One region of the Fusicatenibacter faecihominis genome, then DNA from elsewhere that is predicted to be linked to it. Evidence: riboswitches for the same ligand, from Rfam matches in the RefSeq annotation. Region 1 holds a riboswitch; each other region holds the start of a gene.
What was found. Region 1 has a riboswitch for cobalamin ahead of LKD71_RS11985 (ABC transporter substrate-binding protein). Riboswitches for the same ligand answer to the same signal wherever they lie in the genome.

Region 1 (3,209 bases):
AGTGGCGTTTTTATTATTTACAATATAAATGGCAAAATTTCCGATCGCAGAGCAGACGGAGCTCACAGCCATTCCGGCCAGGATCAGCTTGCCCGCATTGGATCTTCCGCCGATATTTGCGATAAAAAGAACCAGGAAAGACGTTCCCATCGCTCCCAGGAACGCCATTACACCCACGGAATTGGCTCCAAAAAGGGCTCCGAAGCCAAAAAGGACGCCGATCGTGGCTCCCAGAGAAGCGCCGGAAGAGATTCCCAAAACATAAGGATCTGCCAGCGGGTTTTTCACCACGGCCTGCATGACCACGCCGCAGACTGCCAGTCCCATACCCACACAAAGGGCAAGGATCACCCGGGGAAACCGGATGATCCATACCACGTCATGGACAGCTCCTTCTGCAAAATCTGAAAATTTTCGAATATGAAAAAGTTCATAGGCAACGACGCTGTAGACTTCCTTCACAGAAAGATCGGCATTTCCGAAGGTGATCGAAGCCAGAACGGAAAACACTAGCAGCGCCAGCAGTACGATGAGGACTGTGGTAAAACCGACGGTGGAAAGGCCCACCCGTCTACCGCGTCCGCTGTCACTTTTTTTCACTTTTTAACTCCTTACTCGATACCCAGATCGATATCCGGATACAGACCCTCTGCAAAGTTCACGATTCCGTCTTTGGTGCGGGTTGCGCTGGCATACATCTCACTGAGCATGATCGGAACCACACGGCCGTTCTTTACGGCATCCAGGCTCTGATAAGCTTCATCCTTGAGGAGCACATCCAGTTTCTCCTGCTTTACGGTCTCCGGATCATCTCCGGAATAAGGCATATAAACGACGAAGATCACATCCGGATTTGCTGCGATCACATCTTCTTTTCCTACGCTGGAAGCATCCGGGTTTGCCAGCTCGCCGCCCAGCTGAGTCAGCATATCGCCGCCCAGAGTTGCACTTCCGTAATTGGTAAAGGTATCATCCCAGGATTCCAGGATCAGGGCAGTCGGCTTCTCTTCAATGGATGCAGTTGCCTCTGTTACCTTTGCAATGGTATCTTTCATATCATTTACGATTGCTTCTGCCTTGTCCTGTACATCAAAGATCGTTCCGATGTTCAGGATATCTGTATACTCATTTTCGAGTGTGCGGGCATACTTTACATCACCGGTACCGGGACGGGTATTCGTATTGATGTAGGTATTGGTTCCTTTTTCCACCCAGCCTGCTGCATCACCCAGCGTCTTGTCTCCGAAAAGAGAGCCCCAGGAGAAGATCATATCCGGCTCAAGCATGGTCACGGTCTCAAGCGACGGTGTGAACTCATCCAGATAATCTGTTTTGGAAAATGCTGCTTTCTGATCTTCGGGAACCTCATTGTCCAGTCCTGCGGTTGCCACGATATGATCCTCCAGGCCCAATGCCAGAAGGGTTTCGATACAGCCCTGGTAGACTGCCAGCACCTTCTCCGGTGCTTTTTCATAAGTGGTCTCAAGTTCCAGTCCGTCACTTCCATAGGTTGTAATGGTAACCGGATACTCTGTCTTTTTCTGTGAGTCTGAAGCCTCTGCTGCTTCGGTCTCACCCTCGCTCACTGCTTCCGTTGCCTGATTCTCCTCTTTGATGGCCTCTGCATCTTTTCTCTCAGCTGCGAAAGATACACTTCCGAAGGTCATTCCTGCTGCCAGGATCAGGGCTGTCATTTTTGCTGCGACTACTTTTCTTTTCATGTTGCTGCTCCTTTTCTTTTGTTGCAGATGGCACAGAAAATGTTTACCGGCAGCCGCCGTCTCTTTTCCGTTCATCTGTTTTTTGATCGTGCGGACCGGAACGCCCCATCCGCCATGTTTTTTCGAGAACGGCAATCGAAAAGTATCCTTCTTATAGACAGAAGACCACTGTTACGGGAGTTCGCTTCTGTCGGATCTGAGCAGGTTTCCTGACTCTGAGTATCTTCACCTGGATCCCGTCTTCTCACGGTAAGACCGCAATGACATCCGTAGGATCCGGCTCCTCTCTTACAGTGACCAGTTCGTTCAGGATTTCCACCTGATTCCCTCTCCCTGCCGGAATGTTCTCGATATCCGGCAGTCACTCAAATCCCCTGTTCCATTGTCCTAATAAACTTAACATAAACAAGGAAGGTTTGCAATGAGTTTTTTATATGGAAATCCGCTTTGATCTGCCGCTTGCTTTCTCTTTTCGACTCATGTAAACTATGATCGTGGAGATCCGCTATTCCTCCATAAACCCATATGCATCAACAGAAAAGAGAGGTATTTTCCATGACAGATACATCCGCTCCCCATACCGATCCCGGTCTTGAAGGAAATGAAAAAATCGAGGCAGCCATTCTGGCCCTCCAGCAGGAAGCCAGCCAGGAGCTTCTGGCCCATGCACTGACCGTACTTCGCCGCCGCATGCGGGAGAACGGTCAGCTGATCCTGGCTGTAGAGCCGTCTGCGGGAAAAGAGCAGCTCGCTCTGAAAACCATTCAGACACCGGATGGCAATCTCTGGTGGGTGGCTTTTACCAGTTTTGAAGAACAGAACCGGGGCGGCGGCAGCGTCATGTCCGGTTTTCTCGCAGATATGGATCAGCTCTTCCCCTCCGCCATCCCCACCGATGGCATCCATGGCATCATCCTCAATCCCTGGAACCGGACCTTGATGCTGAACAAAGCTCTTCTCCAGATCATTCTCGGAAACAATTAAATAAGGAGGTTTTTCCCATGAGTATTCCCTTAGATCCCGAAAAAACGCTGAAACTTGCCCGTTACGACCACCTCAACAAAACCGCTGTTCCCGGTCAGATCCTTTTCGCCGGGTCCAGTCTGATGGAGCAGTTCCCCGTCCACGAATTTCAACTGGGTGCCGGCCTTTCTTCCATTATTTATAACCGCGGCGTGGGCGGTTTCACCACTGCGGAAATGCTGGAGCATATGGAAACCTGCGTTTACGCGCTGAAACCGGCCCGCATTTTCCTCAATATCGGTACCAATGACATGAATCCCGCCGATTACCGTAAGGAAGAGCTGATGGCCCGCTATGAAAAAATGGTCCAGGAGATTCTCGCCCGCCTTCCCGGCGTTCAGCTCACTCTCCTGGCCTACTATCCCGTCAACCACGACGCCGCTCCCGACGACAGCTGGTTCTTTTACCGGACCAACGAGCGCATCCATGAGGCCAACGAGGCCGTAGAGGCTCTGGCTGAAAAAT
Region 2 (3,209 bases), on a different contig from region 1:
CAATCACGCCGGCTGTAACAGTAAAGCTTGGCAGCCAGACACTGAAAGCAGGAGAAGACTACAGCCTTTCTTATTCCAATAACAAGAAGGTAGGAACGGCAAAGTTGACGATCAGCGGAAACGAGTCTTATTACGGAAGCATCCGTCTGACTTTTGAGATCAAAGCAGCCGCTTCCACCGGCCAGGATCAGAAGCCGTCCGGTCAGAGACCATCCGAGCAGAAACCATCGGCTTCCAATATGGCTTTAAAGCCGGGAACTGTGAAGACCGACAGCAAAACAAAGAATGTCTATAAAGTGAAAACTGCAAGTACGGTAGAACTGAAACAGCTGAAAAATAAAAATGCTTCCATGGTTACGATCCCGTCCGCGGTGAAGTTCAATGGAAAAACTTATCGGGTGACCTCCATCGCTGCCGGTGCTTTTAAAAATAATAAGAACTTGAAAAAAGTGACCATTTCCGGTTATATAACCACGGTCGGAGCAGGAGCTTTCCAGAACTGCACCTCATTGACTACAGTTAAAACGGGAAGCCGTGTAACGACCATCGGTTCGAAAGCCTTCTACGGCTGCGGGAAACTGACAACGGTTGTTCTTGGCAAAAATGTCAAAACGATCGGAAACCTGTCCTTTGCAAATTGTGTTTCCCTTCGGAAAATGACGCTTCCGGCAAGAGTAGAAAAAATCGGAAGCAAGGCTTTCTGTAATGACGTAAAAATGGTTTCCTTTACGATCCAGACGCAGAAACTGACCTCCAAAAAAATCGGAAGCAAGGCATTCACCAATATGGGAAAAAACAATTACAAAAAGCTGGTGGTGAAGGTACCGAAGAACAAAGTTAACACCTACAAAAAACTGCTTCGCAGCAAAGGACTTTCCACAAAAGCAAAAATTACAAAATAGAATCAATTTTATTAGAAAAAGGGGGGGTTGACAACCTCCCTTTTTAAGTCTATAATGTTGTTAGTGTAATTTAATATTGCAGTATCAAGTGCAGGCAGTACAATTCCGCAGTTACTGTCTGAAGAGGGAACCAGGTGAGAATCCTGGACGATCCGGTCACTGTAAACAGGGAATACCGCTCAATGATCCCATTGCATTACCCATATTAAATGTGAGAAGGGGAGCCGGTGTAACGATCTGTAAGTCAGGAAACCTGCTTGGTATTTGAGATGGGCTTCCGAGTAAAGTCAAACATCCAATCGGACACTATTCCGCAGGTGTCTCAGAGATGTCAGCCATGGGTAGGCAGGCAGTTTTTATTTATGATTATGATTGTATGCATCTCGAGCATATTAATATACACGAACAATACCTCCTTCTTAAGAACAGAAATTCCGCATCTGTTCTTTCGATGTAAAAAAAGCAGCAGCGCCGTTATGGTGCTGCTGTTTTGCTATACAAAAATACTTGTTACGCAAACTTTCTCAATTATGTTCCGGGATTTCTCTTGCATTTCGCAGAAAGTTATGATAAGCTAACCATGGTTAGAAAAACCTAACTTACTGTGAATAAATCATGCAGACTCCTTCCGCCCCCTGAGCAAGGGTGGGAGGGTGCATGGAGAAAGGATCGAAATAAAGATGAAACATTTATCCATTGAAAAAGTAATCGGAAGAGAGATCATTGATTCCAGAGGCAATCCCACCGTTGAGGCGGAAGTTTATCTGGCAGACGGCACCATCGGAAGAGGAGCTGCTCCCAGCGGAGCATCCACCGGTGAGTTCGAGGCTCTGGAGCTGCGTGATGGAGATAAAGAACGTTTTGGAGGAAAAGGAGTATCCAAGGCAGTGAACAATATCAACACTGTCATCAACGACGTGCTGAAAGGCGTGGATGCTTCTGATATTTATGCAGTAGATGCAGCAATGCTGAAAGCAGACGGAACCAAGGATAAATCCAACCTGGGCGCTAATGCGATCCTGGCTGTATCCATCGCAAGCTGCAGAGCAGCAGCAACCGCACTGGAGATTCCCCTGTACCGTTTCCTGGGCGGCGTAAACGGCAACCGTCTTCCGGTTCCGATGATGAACATCCTGAACGGCGGCGCTCATGCAGCAAACACCGTAGATGTACAGGAGTTCATGATTATGCCTGCTGGCGCAGAGAGTTTCCGTGAGGGACTCAGATGGTGTACCGAGGTGTTCCACGCACTGGCAGCTCTCTTAAAATCCAGAGGACTGGCTACTTCCGTAGGTGATGAGGGTGGTTTCGCTCCGGACCTTGGAAGTGACGAGGAAGCTATCGAGTGCATTCTGGAAGCTATCCGAAAAGCCGGTTACGAGCCGGGTAAAGATTTCGTTCTGGCTATGGACGCTGCTTCCAGTGAGTGGAAGGGCGAGAAGAAGGGCGAGTACATCCTTCCGAAATGCGGCAGGAAATATACTTCTGCAGAGCTCGTTGAGCACTGGAAGAAGCTTTGTGAGAAATACCCGATCTATTCCATCGAGGATGGCCTGGATGAGGAAGACTGGGAAGGCTGGCAGGTGCTGACCAGAGAGCTGGGCGGCAAGGTTCAGCTGGTAGGAGATGACCTCTTCGTTACCAACACTGAGCGTCTTTCCAAAGGAATTTCTCTTGGCTGCGGAAATTCCATCCTGATCAAACTGAATCAGATCGGTTCCGTATCCGAAACTCTGGAAGCTATCAAGATGGCCCACAATGCAGGCTACACCGCTGTTACCTCTCATCGTTCCGGTGAGACTGAGGACACCACAATCGCAGACCTGGCTGTTGCACTGAACACCTGCCAGATCAAGACCGGCGCTCCCAGCAGAAGTGAGCGTGTGGCAAAATACAATCAGCTGCTCCGCATCGAGGAGGAACTGGGCGCGTCTGCCGTTTATCCGGGCAAAAAAGCTTTCCATATCAGCCGCTAAGGCAATCTGCAGACATCTGACCTGAAAACGAAAAGACCTTGGGGAATATCGCCGAAGATGTTCCCCGGAGGTCTTTTTTTCTTGCCTTTTTTCCAGATTCATCGTATCATAAAAAATATATATTAAGGAAGAAAGAAATATGCTCAGTAAATTTAATCAATTTATAGAAAAATGGATGGCGCTGGTTACACCGGCCTGTCTTCTTTTTGGTGTGCTTTTTCCGGATGTCGCGAAGCATGGGCTGCCTTATGTTTCCCTGGTGTTTGCCTTTATGACCTTCACGGGAGCTCTGAAATCGGATTTTCACGATATGGCCCGGGTGCTGAAGCGG
Region 3 (3,209 bases), on a different contig from region 1:
CCAGGCTGTTCATGATAACCTCTGCGATACGGTTTCTCATATCCATGGATTTGGAGCTGTACTGCGGGATCACAGTCAGATCCATCGGGCTTCCGTCCGGAAGCTCACGGTAACCGTCGCCGTCCACATCTTTGTAGCCAGCTTCATCCAGCATCTCGGCTGCCTTGTCAGCGTCAAATTCCAGAGAACCGATGCTCTCGTCGTATCCTTTGCAGGAAGGCGGAATCACACCTTTTCCCGGAACCTTTCCGTACTCGCCGTTGATGGTGGTTGCCAGCTGATTGTAATCGATTGCATAGGAAGCAGCCTCACGGAAAGCCTGATCATTTCCCGGAGCTCTGTCTTTACCATACTCCATCTGGTAGCAGCCGGTGAAATCGCTCTCGCCGAGGTCGAGATCCGGTGTGCCCTGAACGGTGTCGATGACGTCAGCGTCGATCGGGTTTGCATAGTTATACATGGTATCGATCTCGCCGTTCATCATAGCCATCATCAGAGTGGTCTCGTCAGAATAGCTCTGTACGGTTACTTTATCAACGGTGATCTCGCCTAAGAAATCGTTCTCCGGAACAGCCTCATAGTAGGAAACCTGTGCATCGGAATCGTAGGAAACCAGTTTGTAGGGGCCGCAGCCGATGGCTGCTTCCGGTCCGTCCAGAGTGGTCGGATCATCGATGCCTTCCCAGATATGCTTTGCGTATACGCAGGCATTGTTGTTGCAGGAAGAGTTGATCCAGTAGTAAGCATCCGGCTCGGAGAAGATCAGGGATGCGCTGTCATCGCCGGTTACTTTTACTTCTGTAAGATTCTGAAGGCTTCCGTTTTTCCTCACATCTCTCATATATTCAAAGGTGAATACCACATCATCCATGGTTACCGGCTCGCCGTCATGCCATACGGCATCCAGCGGAATGGTGAAATCGATCTGTTTTCCATCCTCGGAGATCTCAAAGGATTTCCAGAAATAGGGCTGCAGATTGTTGTTCTCATCGCGGTATACGAAGTCACCCTGGGTAAAGCCATTGTAGTTCATACGTCCGAAAGCGTCGGTCTGGGTCAGGGAGTTGAATACGTTCTGATCTGCGATGGTTCCAACGATCAGATTCTCTACATGGTTGCCAGTGCTCTCGCTGGCTGCCTCGGTCTCGGTCTCTGTGGATGTCTCTGCTGCAAATACGCTCTGTCCCGGCAGCATGGTCAGGCACATAGCCAGACTCAGCAGCAGACTTACGGTCTTCTTTTTCATTTGTTTCCTCCTTAAATGCTAGGTGTAGTAGGTACAAAATGCTTACCGGATTGCTCCGCTGCAAAGCAGCTCCCGCAATCCTCTCCCCGCCATTCGCATATCGCGAAGCTTCGCTCCGCTTTTATGCTCATGTCGGGCGGGTCTCAAGGTCTTGCGCACCTCTGTGCAAGCACAGGCGTGCAAGGACTTTTCGACCCTATAAGCACAAAAAAGTGCCTGGAAGAATTTTCCAGACACACAGAACCAAAAGAGACGTCAGATCGACCTTCATCCGCCTCTTTGGAACATGCATCAGTCTTCCATTGAAACGGATACATCTCAAAATCAAAGGGGAGGTCTTCTGGCTCGGGGTCAGCCTCCTGGTCTTCCTTCTCAGCTTTCGCCAATGGCTATTGACCATTCGTCACCCTTACAGCAGCAAGGACTGCCGCAGATTCACACTGCGTTCCCTTTTCCCTTCGATCTATTCACTTTTTTCCTTTCGCCGGAAAGACCGGCTCTGCTTTGTAGTATAGCACACAAAAAACAAAATGCAAGAACATTCTGTCATTTTATTTTTCATGAGCCAGAAGGTATTTTTATGAGTAATTTTCTTTCCTCTTTTTTAATCATCGTCAGCACCGGCACATGTTTTTTCCGCAGGGCATGGACGACCGGATAGGTGTAAAATACCTCCCCTTCCACATAGACCGCCTCGGGCTTTTCTTTCAGAATCGCCTTCACCTGGGCTTTAATCCGGTTCTTCCATTCCTGCTTTTCCATAGCCACTTCGGTGAAAATCCCATCTTCATTAAGTTCCGGAAGCTCCGGCAGCGCCATCCGGACAATCTTCACTCCCGTCAGACCCGGAAGCTTTTGAAGAAGTGCCTCCGCTTCCTCTCCTCCCCCAAAGTTTACGAGAACCGGAGCCTCGTGAAACTCCGCCAGGCTGATTTTTGCCGCCTGAACCGCCTCCTCCAGCGTCTCCGTGGTCATGAGAAAACCGCCTTTGTGACAGAACACTGCCCCTGCAATGCCGGAAGCTGCCTCCAACTCCTCATTTTCCAGGCCCAGCCATGCCGAAGGAAAACTGCACTTATAATTCAGGGAATATTCCCGTTTCTGAGGCTGGATGCAGTAGCCGCCCCGGTTGGAGGGAAAGATCACAAAAGCGATCTCCGTCTCGGAGAGATGCTTCTGGCAGGGCACAAATTCCGGCAGAATCAGAATCTGTCGATTCTCCGCGGGGATTTCTCCAGCTTTGATAGCCCGCTCCTGTTCCGCCAGGATCTCCTCCACCCGACGGTCCGCCCGCTCATTTCCGCGGCAGCGCTCAAATTTGTTTTCCAGGATCATCCCGGCCACGCTCACCGCCTGGAAAAAAGCCTCATCCGTGCCTCCCTCCGCGTCCCAGGCCGGATTGAAATTGCCAATGAGAGACGCCAGCTCATTTTTCTCCCCGGTGTTGTCATTATTGTCCAGAGGCTGAACGAAGGTCTCGTCAAAAGAAAGCGCCAGTTCTTCGCCTAAAATCTCCGCCCCCAGCGCCTCCCAGAGAAGGCCGAAGGCCGCGTAGGGCACGCCGTTTTCCCGAATCCGGCTGTCCTTCTGGTGATGGTCGTAAGCGCCTCTTCCGATGTCAAAAACAATGCCGTCAAAATCTTCCGGCACCTGATTTCCCCTGCTGATCTGAATCTCCGGGTTCAGGTACAGGAGAAGGGCCGCGGAAAACACGTCGTCCGCGTGAAATTTTCCCCCATGGGTGAAGGCTTTCGCGTCTTTTTTTCTGATCTCATTTAATAACTGATTCATGATCCATTCCTTCCATAGATAAGTTCAGGGACCCGGCGCATCTGCTCAGGTCCCTGTGTTTTTTATTTCAGATATACAGCGTTCGTTCCCGCAAATTTTCCTTTTCCGTCCCGGATCTGGATCCGCACCCAGGCATCCTTTCCGTTCAGCGGAAACTCTGCTTCCGTGATGG
Region 4 (3,209 bases), on a different contig from region 1:
ACAACCTGTCGAACCCATCAACAAAAGATACTTAAGGGCCTTAGCTATTTGCTAAGGCTCTTTTTCTATGGTAAGATAAGGATATCAATAGAAAAAAGGAGGAACCTACCTATGGATGAGAACTTAAGAAAAAGAAACGAAACCCTCGCGAAAACCGTCATTAAGGGTCTGAAATCCCGCAACATGTCCGGCTATTATGCAGCGGATAAGGAGGAAGCGCTGAAGCTGGCTCTGGAACTGATTCCTGAGGGGAGCACGATCAGCATGGGCGGCTGTGCAAGCGCCCAGGAAGTGGGACTGATCAAAGCGCTGAAAGAGGGCAATTATAATTATATCGACCGGGCAAAGCTTTCACCGAGGGAAAGTCTTATGGCTGCCTACGATTCTGATATTTTCCTTTCCAGTGCCAATGCCATCACAAGCGACGGTATCATGGTGAATATCGACGGAAATTCCAATCGCGTGTCCTGTATCGCCCAGGGACCGAGAAAAGTGGTCTTTATCGTGGGAATGAATAAAGTCTGTCCGGACCTCGATGATGCTATGAAGCGGGCCAGAAATGTGGCGGCTCCGGCCAATGCCCAGAGATTTGACGTCAAGACACCCTGCAAGGAGACCGGAAAATGCTTCGACTGCAAATCCCCGGATACGATCTGCTGTCAGTTCCTGATCACGAGATATTTCCGTCACGAAGGCCGGATTCATGTGATCCTTGTAAACGATAATCTCGGCTTCTAAGTTGGAAAGTCAAATACCCCGCTACAGGCAACGGGGTATTTGATCCTCGCGGAAATAAATTTTTTTACCACTTGTACTTTAAAAAAGAGTGTGCTATGATACGCATGAGGGTGGCAGATAGCAGTCTGCAGCTCCCAACAGCTGAAAACTAAATAAGAAAATATCAGGTGCCGTTTTAAAAAGAGAAAACTTTCAGCAAACGGGTAAAAGAGAAGCAGGTGAAAGTCCTGCGCGATCTCGTCACTGTAAACAGGGAGTCAAGGCCAGAATGTCACTGGGAAACCGGGAAGGCGGCTGCGGCAAGGATCTGTGAGCCAGGAAACCTGCCTGATGTTGGTACGGGGATAGTTATCCCGGATCACGAGTAATTGATTGTACCGTTTATCTTTTTCCCGCGATCCTTTTGCCTGTGTGTAAGAGGATTTTTTCATGTCACCGTACCTTATGATTTTCGCTGATGCAAAAATTAACATACATCAGGACGTCAGACCATAAAGATCTGTGTCTGGATCAAGGAGGAGAAGTAACATGAAAAACAAAATGGTAAAAGCTCTGGCAATCATGATGAGTGTATCCACCATCACAATGATGGGTTCCGCAAGCGTATATGCTTCCGAGACTGAGACCGAGACAGCCACTGAGGCTGTAACAGAAGCAGCAACCGAGGCTGTAACAGAGACAGCAACCGAAGCAGCATCTGAGGATGCCACTGAGGCAGGCTCTGAGAGCGACGATCAGGCAGCAGCTGATAATGTAGCAGCTCTGATCGATAAGATCTATGTTCAGGAGAGAACCGATACCACCGATGCAGACTGTACCGCAGCCAAAGAAGCATGGGATCAGCTGACCGATGCTCAGAAAGAGCTGGTTGAAGGTGAAGAGGCAAGCCCGGAGTATTTCGGACGTGACACCGGCGACGCTTCCAAAGACGATCCCCGCAACGGCGATGAGATCGGTGACAACGAGCTTCTGGTAGTAAGCTTTGGTACTTCCTTCAACGACAGCCGCGCAGAGGATATCAAGGGCATCGAGGATGCTCTGCAGGAAGCATATCCGGACTGGTCTGTAAGAAGAGCATTCACTGCTCAGATCATCATCAACCATGTACAGGCAAGAGATGACGAGAAGATCGATAATATGGATCAGGCTCTTCAGCGTGCCGTTGACAATGGCGTTAAAAACCTGGTGGTACAGCCGACTCATCTGATGCACGGCGCTGAGTACGACGAGATGGTAGAAGCGATCGACGGTTACAAAGATAAATTTGAGTCCGTAGCCATCGCAGAGCCGATGCTGGGCGAGGTAGGCGACGACGCTACCGTTATCAATGACGACAAGAAGGCAGTTGCCCAGGCGATCACCGATGAAGCTGTAAAAGCAGCCGGTTATGACAGCATGGAAGCAGCAGCTGAGGATGGAACTGCATTTGTATTTATGGGTCATGGTACTTCCCATACTGCAAATGTAACCTATGATCAGATGCAGACCCAGATGGAAGAGCTTGGATTCACCAATGCTTTCATCGGTACGGTAGAGGGTAAGCCGGAAGATACCGCTTGTGAAGAGGTTATCAAGAAGGCTCAGGATGCAGGCTTCAAGAAAGTTGTTCTTCGTCCGCTGATGGTTGTAGCTGGTGACCACGCTAACAACGATATGGCAGGCGATGATGAGGATTCCTGGAAGAGCCAGTTCGAGGCTTCCGGAGCATTTGACAGCGTTGACTGCCAGATCGAAGGACTGGGAAGAATCGATGCTGTTGAGCAGATTTATGTAGAGCATACAAAAGAAGCTATCGATTCTATCGCAAAATAATCAATAAAGCGGACATTCGCAATCCGCTTTTGCGACTGCGTTCAAACAAAAGGATAAATCTCAGCTGCCCGGAATGTTTTCAAAGACATCCGGGCAGTTGTTGTAAAAGAGGAGGAAATTGATTATGAAACGTTCCATGACATTCTTTTTATCACTGATCTGTGCTACTGCCATGATGGCAGCTCCTGTGGCAATGGCAGCAGAGACCGAAACCGAGACAGCTGTTACCGAGATGGTATCTGAGGCTGAGACGGAGACCGGCAGCGAGACCGAAACCGAGGCAGAGGGCGTTCTGGAGGATGGCACCTACACCGCAGAGTTTGATACGGACAGCTCCATGTTCCATGTCAATGAGGCAAATGACGGAAAAGGCGTTCTGACGGTAAAAGACGGTGAGATGACCATTCACATATCTTTAAGCGGCAAAGGCTTCCTGAATCTTTTCATGGGAACCTCCGAGGATGCGAAAAAAGACGGCGCAGAGCTTCTGGAGCCGACCACAGATACCGTAACCTATAAAGACGGAACTTCTGAGGAGGTTTATGGCTTCGATATCCCGGTGCCGGCCATTGATGAAGAGTTTACCGTGGCAGCCATCGGCAAAAAAGGCAAATGGTACGACCACAAAGTCAGCGTCAAGAATCCGGTGAAAGAGGACG

Region 2: it holds a riboswitch for cobalamin, as region 1 does, so the genes downstream of both, eno (phosphopyruvate hydratase) here and LKD71_RS11985 (ABC transporter substrate-binding protein) in region 1, are expected to answer to the same signal.
Region 3: it holds a riboswitch for cobalamin, as region 1 does, so the genes downstream of both, LKD71_RS05210 (ABC transporter substrate-binding protein) here and LKD71_RS11985 (ABC transporter substrate-binding protein) in region 1, are expected to answer to the same signal.
Region 4: it holds a riboswitch for cobalamin, as region 1 does, so the genes downstream of both, LKD71_RS11070 (sirohydrochlorin cobaltochelatase) here and LKD71_RS11985 (ABC transporter substrate-binding protein) in region 1, are expected to answer to the same signal.

Annotation. Positions count from the first base shown of each region.
Region 1 is NZ_JAJEPR010000021.1:16,484-19,692, forward strand. It holds gene LKD71_RS11980 (FecCD family ABC transporter permease) at 1-600, opposite strand, end outside; gene LKD71_RS11985 (ABC transporter substrate-binding protein) at 612-1,721, opposite strand; cobalamin riboswitch at 1,904-2,105, opposite strand; gene LKD71_RS11990 (SseB family protein) at 2,277-2,705, shown strand; gene LKD71_RS11995 (GDSL-type esterase/lipase family protein) at 2,723-3,209, shown strand, end outside.
Region 2 is NZ_JAJEPR010000004.1:98,250-101,458, forward strand. It holds gene LKD71_RS03495 (leucine-rich repeat domain-containing protein) at 1-902, shown strand, start outside; cobalamin riboswitch at 972-1,177, shown strand; gene eno (phosphopyruvate hydratase) at 1,583-2,878, shown strand; gene LKD71_RS03505 (bile acid:sodium symporter family protein) at 3,018-3,209, shown strand, end outside.
Region 3 is NZ_JAJEPR010000006.1:54,773-57,981, forward strand. It holds gene LKD71_RS05210 (ABC transporter substrate-binding protein) at 1-1,246, opposite strand, end outside; cobalamin riboswitch at 1,560-1,761, opposite strand; gene LKD71_RS05215 (MYG1 family protein) at 1,805-3,037, opposite strand; gene LKD71_RS05220 (PHP domain-containing protein) at 3,100-3,209, opposite strand, start outside.
Region 4 is NZ_JAJEPR010000018.1:22,774-25,982, forward strand. It holds gene LKD71_RS11065 (lactate utilization protein) at 112-738, shown strand; cobalamin riboswitch at 887-1,083, shown strand; gene LKD71_RS11070 (sirohydrochlorin cobaltochelatase) at 1,267-2,550, shown strand; gene LKD71_RS11075 (hypothetical protein) at 2,675-3,209, shown strand, end outside.